DNA from 4 places in the Rhizobium sp. SVR5-2C genome. Region 2 is predicted to be linked to each of the others. Evidence: predicted binding sites of a transcription regulator. Region 2 holds the regulator's gene; each other region holds the start of a gene.
The links. Region 2 encodes PhoB, which activates phosphate uptake and scavenging genes when phosphate is short. Its sites were predicted from a motif close to TGTCATNNANCTGTCAT; they were not measured.
Positions count from the first base shown of each region.

Region 1: the regulator PhoB is predicted to act here: its motif matches at 3,565-3,581, upstream of ACPYOI_RS07205 (NAD-glutamate dehydrogenase).
Region 3: the regulator PhoB is predicted to act here: its motif matches at 2,736-2,752, upstream of ugpB (sn-glycerol-3-phosphate ABC transporter substrate-binding protein UgpB).
Region 4: the regulator PhoB is predicted to act here: its motif matches at 2,325-2,341, upstream of ACPYOI_RS01945 (BtaA family protein).

Region 1 is NZ_JBNDHT010000017.1:3,994-9,162, forward strand. It holds gene ACPYOI_RS07205 (NAD-glutamate dehydrogenase) at 1-3,371, opposite strand, end outside; gene pdxY (pyridoxal kinase PdxY) at 3,638-4,516, shown strand; gene ACPYOI_RS07215 (carbonic anhydrase) at 4,589-5,169, shown strand, end outside.
Region 2 is NZ_JBNDHT010000033.1:13,002-18,170, forward strand. It holds gene ACPYOI_RS12085 (acetylornithine transaminase) at 1-547, opposite strand, end outside; gene ACPYOI_RS12090 (GcrA family cell cycle regulator) at 964-1,497, shown strand; gene phoB (phosphate regulon transcriptional regulator PhoB) at 1,564-2,247, opposite strand; gene phoU (phosphate signaling complex protein PhoU) at 2,282-2,995, opposite strand; gene pstB (phosphate ABC transporter ATP-binding protein PstB) at 3,038-3,853, opposite strand; gene pstA (phosphate ABC transporter permease PstA) at 3,869-5,169, opposite strand, start outside.
Region 3 is NZ_JBNDHT010000015.1:39,934-45,102, reverse strand. It holds gene ugpE (sn-glycerol-3-phosphate ABC transporter permease UgpE) at 1-390, opposite strand, end outside; gene ugpA (sn-glycerol-3-phosphate ABC transporter permease UgpA) at 401-1,285, opposite strand; gene ugpB (sn-glycerol-3-phosphate ABC transporter substrate-binding protein UgpB) at 1,349-2,674, opposite strand; gene ACPYOI_RS06740 (YraN family protein) at 2,797-3,165, opposite strand; gene rsmI (16S rRNA (cytidine(1402)-2'-O)-methyltransferase) at 3,155-4,075, opposite strand; gene dnaN (DNA polymerase III subunit beta) at 4,321-5,169, shown strand, end outside.
Region 4 is NZ_JBNDHT010000004.1:11,784-16,952, reverse strand. It holds gene ACPYOI_RS01955 (transglycosylase SLT domain-containing protein) at 1-805, shown strand, start outside; gene ACPYOI_RS01950 (serine hydrolase domain-containing protein) at 831-2,210, opposite strand; gene ACPYOI_RS01945 (BtaA family protein) at 2,388-3,632, shown strand; gene ACPYOI_RS01940 (class I SAM-dependent methyltransferase) at 3,683-4,303, shown strand; gene ACPYOI_RS01935 (glycoside hydrolase family 25 protein) at 4,430-5,169, shown strand, end outside.

The DNA.
Region 1 (5,169 bases), on a different contig from region 2:
GCACCCTCGCCGATCACCTTTGCCCGCACCTCTTCGGCCGTGATGCGGATCGGGTCGTTGGAACGATCGCCCACTTCCGCGTCGGTTTCCGATTGCGCCTTCACATAGGTGCCGATGCCGCCGAACCAGAGAAGGTCGACCGGGCTTTTCAGGATCGCTGTCATAATTTCGAAAGGCGTTGCCACGGCCTTGTCGATCCCTATTGCGGCAATCGCCTCGGGCGTCAGCGTCACGGACTTCGCCGAGCGCGAAATGATCATCGCACCTTTGGAAAGAACCGACTTGTCGAAATCCTGCCAGCTGGAGCGCGGCAGGTTGAAGAGCCGCTGCCGCTCGGCAAGCGTCTTTTCGATGTCCGGATCGGGATCGATGAAGATATCACGGTGGTCGAAGGCCGAGAGCAGCAGGATCTTCGGAGAGAGCAGCATGCCGTTGCCGAAGACGTCGCCGGACATATCGCCGACGCCGGCCACCGTAAACGGTGTGGTTTGAATGTCGATATCCATTTCGCGGAAATGGCGCTTCACGGCCTCCCAGGCGCCTCTGGCGGTGATGCCCATCTTCTTGTGGTCATAGCCCGCCGATCCACCTGATGCGAAGGCGTCGTCGAGCCAGAAGCCGGCTTCCTGCGCCAATGCATTGGCGGTGTCGGAGAAGGTGGCTGTTCCTTTGTCGGCGGCGACGACGAAATAGGGATCGTCACCATCGAGCCGCACCGTATCGGCAGGCGGCAGGACATCGGCGCCGGAAATGTTGTCGGTGATCGAAAGCAGCGTACGGATATAGGTCTTGTAGGCTTCCCGGCCTGCATTGAAGATTTCGTCGCGGCTGCCCCCGGCGGGCAGATTTTTCGGATAGAAACCGCCCTTGGCGCCAACCGGCACGATGACGGCGTTCTTGACCTGCTGCGCCTTCACGAGGCCGAGCACTTCCGTGCGATAGTCCTCTGCGCGATCCGACCAGCGCAAGCCGCCGCGAGCCACCTTGCCAAAACGAAGGTGCACGCCCTCGACCTCGACGCCATAGACGAAGATTTCCCGGAATGGCTTGGGATCGGGCAGGCCATCGATGAGTTTCGGATCGAGTTTGAAGGCAAGCATCGCCTTCGGCGAGCCGTCGGCATTGCGCTGGAAGTAATTGGTGCGCAGCGTCGCATCGACGACATTGATGCAGCGGCGCAGAATGCGGTCATCGTCGAGGCTCGGCACGTCGGCGAGCGCCGCTTCGATCGACTGATGCTGTTCGGCAAGCTTTTTCACACGCGCCTTCTCGCCCAGCTTCGGATCGAGCGAGTCGTAGAAAAGCCTGAAGATCGACGCGGCGATCCGGGGATATTTGTCGAGGGTCGTTGCGATGTAGTCTTGCGAATAGGCAATTCCCGCCTGGCGGAGATAGCGGGCATAAGCCCGCAGGACGTTCGCCTCGCGCGCGGAAAGCCCCGCTGAAAGGATCAGCCGGTTGAAACTGTCATTGTCGATCGCGCCGCTGAAGGCAGAGACGAAGGCTTCCTCCAGCCGAGCGCCATAATGGTTGAGGTCGATCTCGCCGCCGCTGCGGGGCTCGAGCTCCATATCGTGCAGCACAACGATGTTGGCTGACCCGTCGGCCGCCGGAACCTCGATGTCGAATGTCCTCTCGCTAAGCACATTGAACCCAAGATTTTCAAGCAGCGGCACGCGGCGCGAGAGCGGAAGCTGCTCGACGGGATGGAAAATCTTGAGCGAGAAGATTCTGCCGCGCTCCAGGTCGTTGCGGTAGTAGAACTCAATGCGGATCGGCGCGCCGGAAGCGGAGGCAGTAATATCCGGCAGATCGGCAACCGTTTCTTCCGGCGTGAAGGAATCCTGGAAAGCGTTGCTGACGCCGATCCTTGGCGCCTTCGGTCCGGCCAGCGCCTCAAAGCGATCGTCCCAGCGGGCGGTGATGGCGCGGATTGCCTCTTCGAGCCTTGCTTGCGGGACGCGCGGTGTTTTTCCGCCGGACCGGCCGATGATGAAGTGCACCCTGGCAACGCGGCCTTCCGGAAAGGCCGGATAGTAGGCAGAGACCCGACCGTCATATACCGTCTTCAGGTAGTTGCCGATCTTTTCCCGAACGATGGAATCGTATTCTTCGCGGGGCACATAGACGATGACTGAAACAAACCGGTCGAAATGGTCAATGCGCGGCAGAACTCGGACGCGCGGCCGGTCTGCAAGTTCGTTGATTTGCTCGGCGAATTTCGCAAGCAATGTCGTATCGATCTGGAAAAGATCGTCACGTGGATAAGATTCCAACGTGTTGTCGAGCATCCGGCCGGAATGGCTCATCGGATCAAAGCCGAAATGGTCTTTCACCTTGGCGATCTTGGATCGGATGAGCGGAATTTCCGATGCGAATGCGGTGTAGGCCGTGGAGGTGAATAGGCCGACGATGCGCAGTTCACCCGTGACGTTTCCGTCCTTGTCGAAGCGCTTGACGCCGACATAGTCCATATAAGCGCGGCGGTGGACGACGGATTTCACGTTCGCCTTTGTGACGATCAAAAAGTCCGGGCCGTCGAGAAAGGCCAGGATCTCCGGTGTTGTCGTTACGGCGTCCTTGCCGGTACGCAGGACCAAAACGTCCGGATTGGAAAGGATTCCGAGCCCTGTGCCCTTGCCCCGCTCGACCTTCGCCTCGCTGCCCTTGCCGGAATAGACATACTCGCGCATGCCGAGGAAGGTAAAGTTTTCGTCGCGTAGCCAAGTCAGGAAAGCCAGTGCCTCGTCGCGATCGGCCTTCTTGCGGCTGGCATTGTAGCTGCTGAGTTCGGCAATGACCGTGTCGAGCTTGGAAAGCATAGGCTTCCAGTCGGAAACGGCCTGATGAACCTGCTCCAGCACACCGAGTACGCGCTGCCGGAGATCGGCGGATTGCTCGGCAGTCAGGGGCGAGATGTGAAGCTGAATATGGCTGACACGTTGTTCAGGATCGCTTGGTTCCTCGGCGGAATAAAGCACCGGCGCCTTGCCAGGCTCGATCACCAGGATCGGATGCACGGCCATATAGAGATCGCGGTAAGTGCTCGTAACCTCACCCATGACCGATTCGTAAAGGAACGGCATGTTGCGATCGGTGATCGTCAGGACCGAGACGGCCACGCCGGCGGGCTCAACATCGGGGAGCGTGTCAATACTGACGCGAGGCGCCTTGCCATCCCAGGCCGAAAGCTCCTTTGCGGAATGAATGGCGGAAAGCGCCAGCATCTCAGGCGTATAGCAATCGAGGTCATCTCCGCTTGCCCGGCCGAAAAGAATCTCCGGATCGAGATGCTGCTCGCCCGTCGCCGCAGCGATCTTCCGCGCGCTTTCGATCGGCTTTTCCCGTCGAGGATTGTTTCTGACAGCCATTTTGAGAGTTCCCCAGTTTGCGTGATTTCCTGCAAGTTAGCAGAAGATTTGTCGAAAAAATCTCTAAAAGAGGCCTCGCGACAGCAGCTTTCGTGCGTTTTTGACCCGCTTTGGATAAAATTCTGGAAGATTCTCCAAATTCCGGATCAGTCGATTCCGAAGCCTGCCAATTCGGCGAGAATTTCATGCATCGATGAAGAATGGTTGACAGCCGCGCGGCAAAAGGATCATCAACAGCGCGTCGAATTCAGGGTCTAAAATCAATCATGTCGGATATCAGCCAAGCAGGAACGGTGATCGTCATCTCCAGCCATGTCGTTCGCGGTTCAGTCGGCAATCGTGCGGCCGTCTTTGCCCTCGAAACGCTCGGCCATCAGGTTTGGGCCCTGCCGACGATCGTTCTGCCCTGGCATCCCGGCCACGGACGCTCGACACGGCTCACTTTTGCGGAGGCTGATTTCGATGCAGCCATCGACGATCTCATTCGTGCGCCATGGATCGGAGAGGTAAAAGCAGTGCTGTCGGGCTATTTCGGCAATGCTGCGCAGGCTCGTTCCGTTGCCCGTCTCGTCAGCGCCTTGCGCGCAACAAATCCGGACCTGTTCTATGTCTGCGATCCGGTCATGGGCGATCTCGGCGGTCTCTATGTGCCGGAAGCGACGGCGGCAGCGATCCGCGACCACCTCATTCCGCTTGCTTCGCTGGCGACACCCAACCGTTATGAACTTGCCTGGATGGCAGGTGCGCCACTGGAGGACAACACGGCGGTCATGGAGGCGGCCCTCTCGCTCGGTCCCTCACGCATGCTTGTCACCTCCGCTGTCCCGATGATGGCGGGAGGGACGGGAAATCTCTATCTCTCCGGCCGCCACGCGCTGCTTGCCGAACATCGCGTCATCGACAATCCGCCGAATGGGTTGGGCGATCTTCTGGCGGCGGTCTTTCTCTCGCGGCTTCTTTCCGGAATGGATGACGAAAAAGCGCTGCAGCTTGCGACGGCCAGTGTTTACGAAGTGCTGGCGCGCGCGGTCAAACGCGGCAGCGACGAGCTCACGCTGGCAAGCGATTCTTCAAGCCTTTCGACGCCGATGGCCATGGTGCAGATGCGCCACCTCATGCATCCCGCGCAGCGGCGGAGGAATTAGCCGCAGGCGGTAGCTGCGCATTTCGCGCCTGCGGTAGTTGATCTTCCGGCGTTCGCGCGCTAATCGGAAGTCATGCAGCGTTTTCCAACCCCTCTTCTGGACGGTTACCGCAACTTCATGAACGGGCGGTATGCCGACGCTCGCGACCGCTACAGGACGCTGGCTGAAAACGGCCAGAACCCGACCACCCTGGTCATTGCCTGTTGCGATTCCCGCGCCGCGCCGGAGCTCATCTTCGATGCCGGCCCAGGCGAGCTTTTCGTCATCCGCAACGTTGCCAATCTCGTTCCGCCCTATGAGCCGGACGGTCATTTCCATGCTACCTCGGCGGCGCTGGAATTTGCCGTCCAGGCGCTGAAGGTGACGGATATCGTGGTGATGGGTCATGGCCGTTGCGGCGGCATTCGCGCAGCGCTCGACCCGAACGCCGAACCTCTTTCTCCCGGCGATTTCATCGGCCGCTGGATGTCCCTGGTGAAGGACGCCGCCGAGCAGATCGGCAGCAACGACATCATGACCCAGACCGAGCGCCAGACGGCTCTCGAACGCGTTTCGATCCGCAACTCCATCACTAATCTGCGTACCTTCCCGGAGGTCAAGGCGCTCGAGAAAGAAGGCAAGATCGCCCTTCACGGCGCCTGGTTCGACATCTC
Region 2 (5,169 bases):
CGATGAGGATGCCGGCGGTCGCGTCCGTGATGGCGGCTCGGACTGCCTCGATATCGCCAAAGGGAACCTGGTCGAAGCCCGGCGACTTCGGGCCAAAACCCTCCAGATACTTCTCCTGGCCGCCAGCAGCGATCGTCGCCAGCGTGCGGCCATGGAAGGCACCTTCAAAGGTAATGATATGGAAGCGCTCGGGATGGCCCTTGGAATACTGATATCGGCGCGCCGTTTTGATCGCGCATTCGAGCGCCTCTGCCCCTGAATTGGTGAAGAACACCTTATCGGCGAAAGTGACGTCCGTCAGCCGCTTTGCAAGCGCTTCCTGCCCGGGAATTTCATAGATGTTCGATAGGTGCCAGACCTTGTCGGCCTGCGCCTTCAAAGCCTGGACGACGTGCGGATTGCTGTGGCCGACCGACGTCACGGCAACGCCTGCCCCAAAGTCCAGATAACGTTCGCCGCTTTCGGTTATCAGCCAGACGCCCTCACCTCGCTCGAACCGCAGAGGGGCACGAGAATAGGTGTCATATAGCGGCGCGGCTTCAGCCATGGCGCGGTCTCCTGTCGAGGTTGGGGCAACCGGACTCCGGCTAAAAACCGGGTCCAAAAAATTAAAAATGCCGCCTTTCGGCGGCGAGTGACACTATTTACTTTTCGCACTGCAATGTCAACAAACTGCGAGTTTACCGCGTGCTGCAACATAAAGCCAAAGGAACTTATTTTATTAACAGCTAATGTTGCAGAAATGACTCGCACGGCCAGCAAGTTGGGGAAAACTTGAAATTCGATTCATCCGGATTCCCGCGACTCTTGTCACGGAGTCAGCCTCACACTAGGTTAAAACTCAATTACTAGACTGCATGCGGCGGAACTAGTCACCAAAATTAGTCAAGCGTTTCCTGCTTCGGACACATCCGAGGCAATGGTGAGGGATTCTGCCTTCACAACGCTAATCGGAGACAGGGCATGAACTGGACAGACGAGCGTGTCGAAAAACTCAAGAAGCTTTGGTCCGAAGGGCTGAGCGCGAGCCAGATCGCCGCACAGCTCGGCGGCGTGAGCAGAAACGCAGTCATCGGCAAGGTCCACAGGCTTAGCCTTCCCGGCCGCGCCAAAGCCGGCGGCACTGCGACGACGGTGCGCGCGCCGAAGCGCAATACCTCGGCTCCCCGCGCGCCGAACTATGCCTCGCGGATTGCAACCCGCACGGTCACGCGCCAGTTGGGCGCGACGATGCTCAAGGAAGAGATCGAAGTCGACCTGATGGCGGAAATGGAATATCGTCCGGCCGCGAACGTGGTCGTACCGATTTCCCGCCGTCTTGGCCTGACCGAGCTTACTGAACGCACCTGCAAGTGGCCGGTCGGCGATCCGCTGAAGGATGATTTCCATTTCTGCGGCTGCGAAAGCAACGACTCTTCTCCCTATTGCAGCTACCATCAACGCCTGGCTTATCAGCCGGTCAACGAGCGCCGCCGGGCAGCCGCCCGCGCAAACTAAGCCGGATAAGAGACAAAAAATAACGGGCCTCGCGGCCCGTTTTTTATTTCCTCATGGGAGCGGCAATCAGGCTTCCATCGAATATCCAGCGCCGCGGACCGTGCGGATGACATCCTGCATGTTGGAGAAGTTCAGCGCCTTGCGCAGGCGACCGACATGGACATCGACCGTGCGCTCGTCGACGTAGATGTCGTGGCCCCAGACGCCGTCCAGAAGCTGGGAGCGCGAGAAAACGCGGCCGGGCGACGACATCAGGAACTCCAACAGGCGGAATTCGGTCGGGCCGAGCCGGACTTCGCGGCTCTTGCGATGAACACGATGGGTCTCGCGGTCGAGCTCTATGTCACCGCATTTCAGGACCGTGGAGAGGACCTCGGGCTTGGCGCGGCGCAGCATCGCCTTGACGCGGGCAACGAGTTCAGGTGTCGAGAACGGCTTGACGACATAGTCGTCAGCTCCGGTCGAAAGACCGCGCACGCGCTCGCTCTCCTCGCCGCGGGCTGTCAGCATGATGATCGGCAGACGCTCGGTCTCCGGCCGCATCCGAAGGCGGCGGCAGAGCTCTATGCCGGACACGCCCGGCAGCATCCAATCCAGGATCAGAATGTCCGGCGTCCGTTCCTGAAGGCGTATCTCGGCCTCGTCACCACGCAGGATGGTATCAACTTCAAAACCTTCGGCTTCAAGATTATAGCGAAGGAGCACGCTGAGTGCCTCTTCGTCTTCAACGACTGCAACTCTCGGGATCATTCGATTACTGTCTCCTGGGGGCCGGATTCGGAGGTTATTCCGTTACCGCGCCGACGGTGTTGGCGGTATCGTCCTTCGGACGCTCGCCTTCCGGCTGGGCACCGGTCGCCATGTAATAAATGGTTTCGGCAATATTGGTGGCGTGGTCACCGATGCGTTCGATATTCTTCGCGCAGAAGAGAAGATGCGTGCAACTGGTGATGTTGCGCGGATCCTCCATCATGTATGTCAAAAGCTCGCGAAACAGCGAAGTGTACATCGCATCGATTTCTTCATCGCGCTCGCGGATCGACTTGGCCTTGTCGGCCGCTCGGCTCGTGTAGACGTCGAGCACTTCCTTGAGCTGGACGAGCGCCAGTTCGGAAAGGTGCTCCAGGCCGCGCGCGAGCTTTCGCGGAACGCCGGCGCTCTGAACGGCGATGACACGCTTGGCAGTGTTCTTGCCGAGATCGCCGACGCGCTCGAGATCAGCCGCGATGCGAATCGAGCCCATGATTTCGCGAAGGTCGGAAGCCATCGGCTGCCGGCGTGCAATCGTGACCACCGCCTTTTCGCCGATCTCGCGCTCGGCATGGTCGAGGATCACGTCGTCCGAGATGACCTTCTGCGCCAAGGCGGTATCGCTATTCACCAGCGCTCGGACAGCGTCCGATACCATCTGTTCGGCAAGTCCGCCCATCTCCGAGATGCGGCGGGACAGGAATTTGAGATCGTCGTCGTACGCAGAAAAAATATGTGTCGATGCCATGGGGAACGTCCTTGATTGTCTCTACATTTCTGACGCCAAAGATCAGCCGAAGCGGCCCATGATGTAGTCCTGGGTGCGCTGATCGTCCGGATTGGTGAACATCTTGTCGGTATCATTCTCCTCGACGAGATTGCCGAGGTGAAACATAGCGGTTCGCTGCGAAACACGGGCAGCCTGCTGCATGGAGTGCGTCACGATGACGATCGTGAAATTCTCGCGCAGCTCATGGATCAGCTCTTCGACCTTCGCGGTGGCGATCGGATCGAGCGCCGAGCACGGCTCGTCCATCAGAATGACTTCGGGGCTGACGGCAACGGCGCGGGCAATGCAGAGGCGCTGCTGCTGGCCGCCGGACAGCCCGGTGCCGGTTTCGTGCAGGCGATCCTTGACTTCGTTCCAAAGGCCGGCGCGCTGCAGGCTGTGTTCAACGATCTGGTCCAGATCGGCCTTCGACTTCGCAAGACCATGGATGCGCGGACCGTAGGCGACGTTCTCATAGATCGACTTCGGGAAAGGGTTCGGCTTCTGGAAGACCATGCCGACGCGAGCACGAAGTTCGACGACGTCGATATCCGGATCGTAGATATCGTCGCCGTCGAGAGTGATTTTGCCGGTAACGCGGCAGTTGTCGATCGTATCATTCATACGGTTGAGACTGCGCAAGAAGGTGGACTTCCCGCAGCCGGACGGGCCGATGAGTGCGGTAACGGTGTTTTCGCGGATGTTCAGCTTCACGTCGAAAAGCGCACGCTTGTCGCCATAGTAAACCGAGACGTCCTGGCCGATCATCTTGTACGGGATCGTATTCATTCGTTTGTCCAGAGCCTTCTCAACTGCTGCTTCGGTTAACATGTTCATGAATATGTACTCCGTTTACCAGCGACGCTCAAAGCGACGGCGCAAGAGAATGGCTCCAAAGTTCATGACAATCAGGAACAGGAGCAAGACGATGATGGCACCAGAGGTGCGTTCGACGAAGGCGCGTTCTGCTTCGTTGGCCCACATATAGACCTGCACCGGCAGCGCCGTGGACGGATCGAGCGGGGTGGCCGGCGCACTTGCAACGAAGGCGACCATGCCGATCAGGAGAAGCGGCGCCGTTTCGCCAAGCGCGTGCGCCAGGCCGATGATCGTGCCGGTCAGGATGCCGGGCATCGCCAGCGGCAGGACGTGGTGGAACACCATCTGCATCTTCGAGGCGCCGAGGCCAAGAGCAGCCGCGCGGATCGACGGCGGCACGGCGCGCAGCGCGGCACGGGTGGCGATGATGATCGTCGGCAAGGTCATCAGCGACAGCACCAGGCCGCCAACCAGCGAAGCCGAACGCGGCAGGCCGGCGAAATTGATGAAGACGGAGAGGCCGAGCAGCCCATAAACGATCGACGGCACGGCCGCGAGGTTATTGATGTTCACCTCGATCAGATCCGTCACCTTGTTCTTGGTGGCGAATTCCTCAAGGTAGATCGAGGCGGCAACGCCGATCGGCAGCGAAAGAACCAGAACGATCAACATCAGGTAGAGCGAGCCGACCAGAGCCACGCCGAGGCCGGCAGCTTCCGGGCGGCTGGAATTGCCGTTGGTGAAAAGGCCGGTATTGAACTTCTTGAAAAGCGCACCGCTTGCCTTCAGTTCGTTCATCCAGCCGACTTGCTTGTCGTTCACCTTGCGGTTTTTCTCATCAACAGAGAGATCGATCTGCCCCTTGTTGGCGCTATCGACATTGGCATCAGCCAGAACCGTGACGTTGACGGTCTTGCCAATGAGCGACGGATCGGCGACGACCGTGTCGCGCAGTTGGATCGGCGCGCCCTTGGAAAGCATGGCCGTCGCGTCACGGACGTCCGGACGGCTGGAAGGGTTGAGCTTCAGCTGCTTGACAATCGCATCGCGCAGCAGCGCCCCGTAGTTTGCCGCGATCAGCACTGACGGATCGGTAGCGCGCTTGTTGCTCGGATCGATGGTCTTCTCGGTAAATTCGACCGGCAGCGTGATCGCCGTCTGCTGGAAGGCCGTGTAGCCGTTGCGAACAACCGTCGACAGCAGGATCGCCAGGAAAATCAGACCGAAGGAGATCGCGGCAATACCATAGGCCCTAAAACGGCGCTCCGCGGCATAGCGGCGCTTGATGCCTATATCGCGGCGCTCGGGTGCTTTCGAAATTGTGCCCGCAGCAG
Region 3 (5,169 bases), on a different contig from region 2:
GATACGCACTTCGACCGGCAGCATGAGCGTCAGGAAGATGACCCAGAACGCGGCCATGCGGAACGGGAAGCGGAAATAGACGATCGCGAAGGCGGAGAGGATCGAGATTGCGATCTTGCCGACGGCAATCATCACCGCCATCAGCAAGCTGTTTGCCAGCATCAGCGCGAAGGGTGGCGCACCGGCCACCGAGTTGCCGTTGCTGAGCAGCTGGCTGAAATTTGAAACGAGCTGATCGCCGGGAAGGAGCGGCACCAGGCCGGTCATGAAATCCGTCGAGCCGTGGGTCGCGGCGATGAAGGCGAGATAGACGGGGAAGATCACCGTTACCACGCCGACGATCAGCACGAGATGCGTGAGGAAGTTCAGAAAGGGACGGTTCTCGATCATCGCGCGGGCCTCAATACTGTACTTTTTTCTCGACCCAGCGGAACTGGATCACGGTCAGGGCGACGACGATAAGCATCAGCACGACCGATTGAGCGGCGGAAGGACCGAGGTTGAGGCCTACGAAACCATCGGCATAGACCTTGTAGACCAGCGTGTTGGTGGATTGCGAGGGGCCGCCGGAGGTGGTCGAGTCCACAACAGGGAATGTGTCGAACAGCGCATAGGTGATGTTGACGACCGCCAGAAAGAAGGTTGTCGGCGAAAGCAGCGGGAAAACCACCGTCCAGAATCGCTTGAACGGACCGGCGCCATCGATGGCGGCAGCTTCCGTCACCGATTGCGGAACGGACTGCAGGCCGGCGACGAAGAAGAGGAAATTGTAGGAAATCTGCTTCCAGGCCGAGGCGACGACGATGAGGATCATCGCATCATTGCCGTTCAGGCGGTGGTTCCAGTCATAGCCGAGATGGCGAAGGATATAGGGCAGGATGCCGATGCTGGGGTTGAACATGAACCACCAGAGAAGGCCGGCCGCGGCGGGTGCGACGGCGTAGGGCCAAACGAGCAGCGTGGTATAGAGCCTTCCGGTCTTCAGCACGCGGTTCACGCAGACGGCGAAGAGCAGCGAAAGCCCCATCGAAAGCACGGTAACGGACACCGAAAAGATCAGCGTCACCCATAGCGCATTCATGTAATCGGCGCTGCCGAAGAGCTTCGTGTAGTTGGCAAACCAAACAAAGGTCGTCTTCATGCCGAAGGGGTCTTCGCGCAGGAACGACTGGCGGAATGCCTGGAACGCAGGCCAAATGAAGAAAACAAGTGTAATCGCGAGCTGCGGCGCCAGAAGGAAATATGGCAGGACGCGGTTCAAGAAGATTGTGCGCTTTGTCTGCATGGCTCGCCCAACATGGAAAGGCCCTCCCCGGCGTGGGGAGGGCTTGGATTCAACCTCGAAGGCTTAGTTCGAGTTTGCGGCTTCGAATTCGCGCAGGATGGCGTTGCCTTCCTTGACGGCTTCATCGAGCGCCTGCTGACCGGTCTGCTTGCCGGAAAGCACGGTTTCGAGTTGCTGGTCGATGATGTCGCGGATCTGCGTCAGGTTGCCGAAGCGAACGCCCTTCGAGTTGTCGGACGGCGTGCCGCGGGTGATCTGCTTGATACCGACGTCGGAGCCCGGGTTCTTTTCGTAGTAACCCTGCGACTTGCCGAGATCGTAGGCAGCGTTGGTGATCGGCAGGTATCCGGAGAACTGGTGCCAATCAGCCTGTACTTCCGGCTGGCTGAGATAGGTGAAGAACTTGGCGGCACCCTTGTAGACTTCCGGCTTCTGGCCGTTCAATACCCAGAGGGTTGCGCCGCCGATGATCGAGTTCTTCGGATCCTTGGTCACGTCGTCGTAGTAGGGGAGCGTCGAGAAACCGACCTGGAAATTCTTGGCGTTGGCGATGACGCCTGCGCGCGAGCCCGAGGAGCCCATATAGATGGCACATTCCTGCGAATAGAACTTCGGAGCCGAGTCGGGACCGCCGCCCGGGCCGCCGTACTGGAAGTAACCGGCGTCCTGCCACTTCTTCAGGTCGTCCCAGAGACGAGCCTGGTTCGGGCCATTAAAACTAAGTTCAGCCTTGGTGCCGCCGAAGCCGTTCTGCAGCGTGCCGTAAGGCAGGTCATGAATGGCCGAGAAGTTTTCGAGACCGAGCCAGGTGGCAGCATAGGTGATGGTGAAGCCGCACTTGGCAGCGCCGGAATCGACGATCTTCTTCGAGAAGTCAGCCAGTTCGGCATAGGTCTTCGGAGCGACTTCCGGATCAAGGCCGGCCTTCTTGAAGACGTCCTTGTTGTAGTAGAGGATCGGCGTCGAGGAGTTGAACGGGAAGGACAGAATGTTGCCTTCCGGATCGGAGTAGTAGCCGACGACCGGCGCGATGAACTTCGACGGATCCCACGGCTCGCCTTCATCAGCCATCAGCTTGTAGACCGGGTAAACGGCGCCCTTGGCAGCCATCATCGTACCGGTGCCGACTTCGAAGACCTGAACGATAGCCGGCTGTTGACCTGCGCGGAACGCTGCGATCGCGGCCGTCAGGGTTTCCGGATAGGTGCCCTTGAAGACCGGCGTGACGTGGTATTCGGTCTGGCTGTCGTTGAACTTCTGGACGATCTGCTCGAGCTTCTGGCCGAGCTCGCCGCCCATGGCATGCCACCAGGTGACTTCAGTCGCGGCGAACGACGTCGACGAAGACAGTACGACCGCAGCAGCGGCCAGCGCAAACTTCTTGAACATGGATAAACCCTCTCACCAACTATTGGTGAGAGACGCAATAGAGGGCTACTGTGACGCCTCCTTAAAAGTTTCATGACAGGACCGTCACAAAATCCGGCATTTTGCACAGCTATGCAAGCCGATCAGAATGCATCTGGAAAATGCCGCGGCAGACGGCCGGGCAATACCGCTACAATATCATATCGTTGAGAGAGGCGGCTGTAATCCGGCTGGCGCGCGAGCCACAGATCACTGGCGTTCCGGATGCGTTTTTGGGCGGCGTACGAAACCGCATCTACGGCGCGTAATTCGTCGCACCGGGCCTTCACCTCGACGAAGACCGCGAGGTCGCGCTTTCGGGCAATGATATCGATCTCGCCGAGCTTCGTGCGGTAGCGGAACGCTACGATGCGATAGCCCTTCAGCATCAAAACGACCGCCGCGATATATTCCGAGATATGGCCGCGGCGTTCAGCCTTTCTCCGGCTAAGGGTTACATCCCTATCGCTCATCCCTGACCTTCATATCGAGCAGACGCTGGTAAAGTTCCTTGCGTGGCAGGCCGGTAAGCCGGGCAGCTTCAGCGGCCGCCTTGGCCGTCGGCATGGAAGTCGCAAGATTGGCGAGAATTGCCTCAACGTCCGCCTCGTCCGCCTGCTTCTCTTCCGGGGGGCCGATCACGAGCACGATCTCGCCCTTCACGTTGTCGTTTTCGGCGTAGTGCGCGGCAAGTTCCGTGAGCGTGCCTCGGCGGAACTCCTCATAGGTCTTCGTCAACTCACGGCAGACGGATGCGTTGCGGGTGGGCCCAAGCACATCGGCAGCGGCAGCCAGCGTCGCGCCGATGCGGTGCGGCGATTCAAAGAAGAGCAGCGTTGCCGGGGTGGCGGCAAGTTCCGCCAGCCGGTCGCGCCGAGCCTTGTCCTTGACGGGGAGGAACCCTGCAAACAAGAAGGCATCGTTCGGCAGACCCGAGCCGACGAGCGCGGCGAGCGGTGCGGATGCCCCTGGAACGGGAATAACACGATAGCCTGCTTCGATCGCCGCCTGCGCGAGGCGATAGCCGGGATCGGAAACGAGCGGCGTTCCGGCGTCGGAGACCAACGCGACGGACTTGCCAGCCGCAAGCGCAGCCAACAATCGCGGACCTGCCTCATCGGCATTATACTCATGATAGGCAAACGGCCGGTTGCGGATACCGTACCGATCCAGAAGAACGCGGGTCACGCGCGTGTCCTCGCAGGCAAGCACATCGGCACCCGCAAGCGTTTCCAGCGCCCGCAACGTGATATCACCGAGATTGCCGATCGGCGTAGCGACGAGATAAAGCGCCGGCTCCAGCGGGCGGGCCGGAATGGCGACGTTGTGCAAGCGATAGCCGCGGTGCCCACCGCTCTCGCTTGGCGTATCCTCATTATTCAAGTTCAAGGCCCCTTTTGCTCTTTAATCTTTATGCGCGAGGGCTTTGTCGGCGGCAAGTGTCGGGAATTCTGTGAGCATCATCGCGGAAAACCGCAATTGGAGCCCCGCTTGGCCTCGCACCCCTTGCATTCGGCCGCAAAGTTCTGCCATTTTGCCTATCCACTCCTCCGGTCCGGAGCCGAAAAGCATCTTCTGGCGCGCCTTTGTACGCCGGGACAGTAACGGTCGAAAAGCGGTAGCATCCCATGCGTATTACAATTGAGCGGTCAAACCTGTTGAAGTCGCTGAACCACGTTCACCGCGTGGTCGAACGTCGCAACACGATCCCGATCCTGTCCAATATCCTGCTGCGCGCCGATGGTCAGAACCTCGACATGAAGGCGACCGACCTCGACCTCGAAGTGACCGAAGCCACGCCCGCCAATGTCGAGCAGCCTGGCGCGACGACAGTCCCGGCGCATCTTCTTTACGACATCGTCCGCAAGCTACCGGACGGCTCGGAAGTTCTGCTTGCGACATCGACGGATGGCGGCTCGATGGCGGTCCAGTCCGGCCGCTCGAAATTTTCGCTGCAGTGCCTGCCGCAATCCGACTTCCCGGATCTGACCGCCGGCACCTTCACGCATTCGTTCAAGCTGAAGGCATCCGATCTCAAGATGCTGATCGATCGCACGCAGTTTGCGATCTCGACCGAAGAGACGCGCTATTACCTGAACGGTATCTTCTTCCACACGATCGAAAGCGGCGGCGACCTGAAGCTACGCGCGGTCGCCACCGACGGCCATCGCCTCGCGCGCGCCGATGTGAAGGCGCCCTCGGGTTCCGAAGGCATGCCGGGCATCATCATTCCTCGCAAGACGGTCGGCGAACTGCAGAAATTGGTCGACAATCCTGATGCGGTCGTCACCGTGGAAGTCTCGGACGCGAAGATCCGCCTCAGCATCGGCTCGATCGTCATGACCTCGAAGCTCATCGACGGCACTTTCCCGGACTACCAGCGCGTTATCCCGACGGGCAACGACAAGGAGATGCGTGTCGATTGCACGACATTTGCCCAAGCTGTCGATCGCGTCTCGACGATTTCCTCCGAGCGT
Region 4 (5,169 bases), on a different contig from region 2:
CAAGCCCGGCGAAGATGCAATGATGATGGCAGCGGTACCGGCCGCTGACGGCACCAGCCAGCCCGCAGACGCATTCGCCGCGGCCAGCCCGCAGGCAACACCGGCCCTCACCGCCGACGCGATGACTATGCCTGGGACGGAAGCTCTTGCCGATCCCGCCATGCAACAGATGGCGGCCGCGGCAACCCAGATCCCGCTGACGCCGGAAATGACGGCGATCCAGTCGGTCGTGCCCACGCCGCGCCCGGGCACTCCGCCCTCGCCATCGACCCAGCTTGCCTTCGCGGCGACGACGCCGCAGAGTGGCGCTCTGGCCGCCATTGCTTCCATTGGCGCGACGCAGCGCTCGATGTCGGACTTCACGTTCGACGAGTCCGCCCCGATGGATCCGCCGGCCGCGCCGCCGATGTTCAGCGACAGCGACGTCGACACCGCTCCCACCGTTGAAAAAAGCTTTATCAGCAAGCTGATCAGCAAGTACTCGAAGCTCTACGAAGTCCCTGAATCGCTGATCCATCGCGTCGTGCATCGGGAAAGCCGTTACAATCCCAACGCCTACAACAAGCGCGGTTATTTCGGCCTGATGCAGATCAAGTACAACACGGCGAAATCGATGGGCTATGACGGCCAGCCCAACGGCCTGCTCGATGCCGAAACCAACATCAAATATGCCGCGAAATATCTGCGCGGCGCATGGCTCGTTTCGAACAGCAATGAAGAAGACGCCGTCAAGCTCTATGCCCGCGGCTACTACTACGATGCAAAACGCAAGGGCATGACGGACATCGCCCAGGGCACCTACTAAAAACCACCCCGCCTGTAATGCCTAGTCAACTGGCCGGCAGCGCGGCCAGCACCTGTTTCAGCAGCACCTGCGGCTTGTAGCCTAGCGAGCTTGGCGTCAGCCCCATCCGGACAAACACGAGATTGGCGGAAGGCACGATTGCCATGCTCTGCCCGTCGTGCCCTTCCAGCCAGAATGTATCTTCCGGCAGCCCGGCCTCGGTGCTCGTATCGCCGCCCGGGGCAGCGAGCCATGCCTGGCCCTGAGTATATGTGCCGCCCGACGACCGGGTCGGCGTGCGCATGAAGCCGACGAATCCTTCCGGCAACAGCCGCTGGCCGTTCCAGACGCCGTCCTGCAGCAGAAACTGTCCAAAACGCGCCCAGTCATGCGCCGTCGCGTAGAGATACGAACTGCCGACAAAGGTGCCCCGAGCATCAGCTTCGAGAACCGCGCTCGACATACCGAGCGGTCTGAAAAGCGCGTCAGTCGGATAGGCAAGCGCCTTCTGCTGGCCGCCGATCCAATCCATCCATATCCGCGACAACAGGACCGATGTGCCGCTCGAATAGCGGAAACGCTCTTCCGGCTCCGCCTCCAATGGCGCATTGGCGGGAAGCGTAACCATGTCGGGGTCGAGATAGAGCATACGCGTTACATCCGCGACGCTGCCGTAATTCTCATTGAAGGCAAGACCGCTCTCCATCCCCAGCAGGTCACGGAGCTTGATGCGTGACCGCTCATCGTCCTTCCACTCCGGCAACAGGCTGGTCGTTTCGAAATTGCCCTTTCCTTCGTACATCGCGCGACCGACGAGCGCCGCGTTGACGGTCTTGGTCATCGACCAGCCGAGCAGCGGCGTCTTTGCGCTGAACCCTTCGCCATAGCGTTCCGCGACGATCCGGCCATTGTGAACGACGACGATCGCGCGCATCTGCGGACCGGCGAGCGCCTCGTTCGCCAACAAAGACGCCAGTTCTCCATCATTGGCGGCGGCAACGCCCTCGCCTTCCGGCCACAGGGCGGTGTTCTCCTCGGCAGGCGGAACTGGATCCAAGGGCGTGGCTTTGGCGGCAGCCTCGAAATCGCCGTCAGGCACGCTCGTGCAGCCGAAAACCCCGCGATAGAGAGCATAGCTGGGTGCAAAGAGACCAAGGATGCGCGCCGTCACACGCCCCTGCTCGCGATCGACCGAAACGCGTATCAGGCGCAACAGCGGATTGCCGGGCGCTTGCACATCGTTATTGAGGACTGCCTGCGGATCCCGTCCTGCCATGAACACGTTCGAGCAGACGATCTTTGCTGCATAGCCGTCACCGACGCGCAGGAGCTCCGGTGGCCGAACATAAAGCCAGATCGCCCCACCAGCCACGATGGCGACGATGGTTGCAGTGAGCGCCTTCAGGGTACGCCGAATAGGTCGCATATCATTCCCTCCACGAACGGAGAGAAGCAGGAAACGCTTTCACAAAAAAGAGCATGACGACGTAAACGGCGTTTCGTGACAGTCAATTCCTGTAGAAAGCCTACCCACAGTCTGCGTCATCAAACTGTAGCAGGGACGCGCTACACGCCCTGAACGCTAAAAGGGTGACAGACTCATATGACGGAATTTGCACCGGATACCGGCTTCCGCAAGAACCGGAAACTCAAGGACGCTCTTCTCCGCCACAAGGCATTTTCCAAGGACGGCTTTTCGGAACGGCTTTTCGGCCTGCTCTTTTCCGGCCTCGTCTATCCGCAGATCTGGGAAGATCCGGACCTCGACATGCAGGCCATGGAACTGCAGCCGCACCATCGCATCGTCACGATCGGCTCGGGCGGCTGCAACATGCTTGCCTATCTTTCCAAGGCACCCGCCTCCATCGACGTGGTCGATCTCAACCCGCATCACATCGCGCTGAACCGCCTGAAGCTTGCCGCCTTCCGGCATCTTCCGAGCCATGCCGATCTCGTCCGCTTCCTCGCCATGCCCAACGAGCGCTCGAACAGCCATGCGTTCGACCGCTTTCTCTCGCCTAGCCTCGACGAAGCGACGCGCTCTTATTGGAACGGCCGCAAGTTCGGTCGCCGCCGCATCACCGTCTTCGACCGCAACATCTATGAAACCGGCCTGCTCGGCCGCTTCATCGGCGCGGCCCATCTGCTCGCCCGCCTGCACGGCGTCGATCTCCGGCAAATGACGAAAACCGGTTCGATCCGCGAACAGCGGCAATTCTTCGACGAGCAGGTTGCGCCGCTCTTCGAAAAACCCGTCGTGCGCTGGATCACTGGACGTAAGAGCTCCCTTTTCGGGCTCGGTATCCCGCCGCAGCAATATGACGAACTTGCGAGCCTCGCCGCCGATCAGTCGATCGCGCCGGTGCTGAAGCATCGCCTCGAAAAGCTCGCCTGCCATTTCCCGATGCGCGAGAACTATTTCGCCTGGCAAGCCTTCGGCCGCCGTTACGCGGCTGCAGACGAAGGCCCGCTTCCGACTTACCTGAAGCCGGAGCACTACGAAGTGATCCGCGCCAACGTCGATCGCGTCAATGTCCACCATGCAAGCTTCACCGAGCTTCTCGCCGGCGAGCCGGCCGCCTCCCGCGACCGCTATGTCCTGCTCGACGCGCAGGACTGGATGACCGATCAGCAGTTGAACGATCTGTGGGCGGAGATCAGCCGCACAGCCCGCCCCGGCGCCCGCGTCATTTTCCGGACGGCTGCCGAAAAGAGCGTCATCGAAGGCCGCCTTTCTGCGGCGATCCGCGACCAGTGGGAATATTTCGAGGAGAAGTCCCGCGATATGACCGTGCTCGACCGCTCGGCGATCTATGGCGGCTTCCACATCTACGGGAAGAAGGCGTGACCGAGATCCGCACCATCGTGGAGAGCAAAGCAGAAAGACATGCCAATCTGATGGATGGCATGTATCGCTACCAGCGCCACGTGTATGATCTGACCCGCAAATACTACCTGCTCGGCCGCGACCGGACGATCCGTCATCTGGATGTTCCGGAAGGCGGTACGCTGCTGGAAGTCGGCTGCGGGACCGGCCGCAATCTGGCGCTCGCACATCGTCACTTTCCCCGCGCCAAGCTCTATGGCCTCGACATTTCGCAGGAAATGTTGATCTCGGCGCGCAAGACCTTCGCCACGAAAGCCACGATTCCTGACTTTCGGGTATCCGATGCCACGGCGTTCACGCCGCGAGAATTCGGGCTCGGCGGTTTCGACCGCATCCTGATTTCCTATGCGCTTTCGATGATTCCCGATTGGCAACGCGCGGTCGATGCCGCAATCGCCGCATTGAACCCGGGAGGACAGTTGCACATCGTCGATTTCGGCCAGCAGGAGGATTTGCCGCGCTGGTTCCGGACGATGCTGAAGGCATGGCTTGGAAAATTTCATGTCACGCCACGAGCCGATTTGCGCGAAGTTCTGGAAGCGCAAGCTCATGAAAATAAGGCGAGATTGTCGTTCGAGCAGATCGGCCGGGGCTACGCCTGGCGGGCGTCTATTGTCTCCGAGCGTTCATAATTAGCTTGAAACTAACCGATTTTTTACGTTGATATGCTGGAATGAGGGGGATTCCTCTACTGAAACTCGTCATTCGAAGGTCAGACTGTGGGGCAAGCAGATCACTCGGCTCACGACGGGACATCCATGCGCCGGCTTTTGTTATGCGTCCTGCCTTTGGCGTTGATGCTCGCCGGTTGTACGTCAGCGGGATATGATTATCTCGATACAGCATCCGTAAAGCCGCAGACCCGTTTCAAGGATTCCGACCCGCAGGATTTCGGGGCCAACCACCCGAACCGGAACGAAATCCACGGCATCGACATCTCCAAGTGGCAGGGCGATATCGACTGGCAGACCGTGAAGAATTCCGGCGTCGCGTTTGCCTTCATCAAGGCAACCGAAGGCAAGGATAGGTTCGACCCGCGCTTCAACGAATACTGGCAGCGTGCCCGCGCTGTCGGAATCCCGCATGCCCCCTATCACTTCTACTATTTCTGCTCGTCCGCCGACGAGCAGGCCGACTGGTTCATCCAGAACGTCCCGCGGGAATCGATGCGGCTGCCGCCGGTCCTGGACGTCGAGTGGAACGGCGAATCGCCGACCTGCCGTTTCCGGCCCGATCCCGCAACGGTTCGGGCTCAGATGCAGCGCTTCATGGACCGCCTGGAAGCCTATTACGGCAAGCGGCCGATCATCTATACGTCAGTCGATTTTCACCGCGACAATCTCGCGGGCTATTTTCAAGACTATCACTTCTGGGTGCGGTCCACCGCCAAGCATCCGGAAGTCACCTATGCCGGACGCCGCTGGGCTTTCTGGCAATACACTTCGACCGGCGTGATCCCCGGCATCAAGGGGCCTGCGGACATCAACGTGTTTGCCGG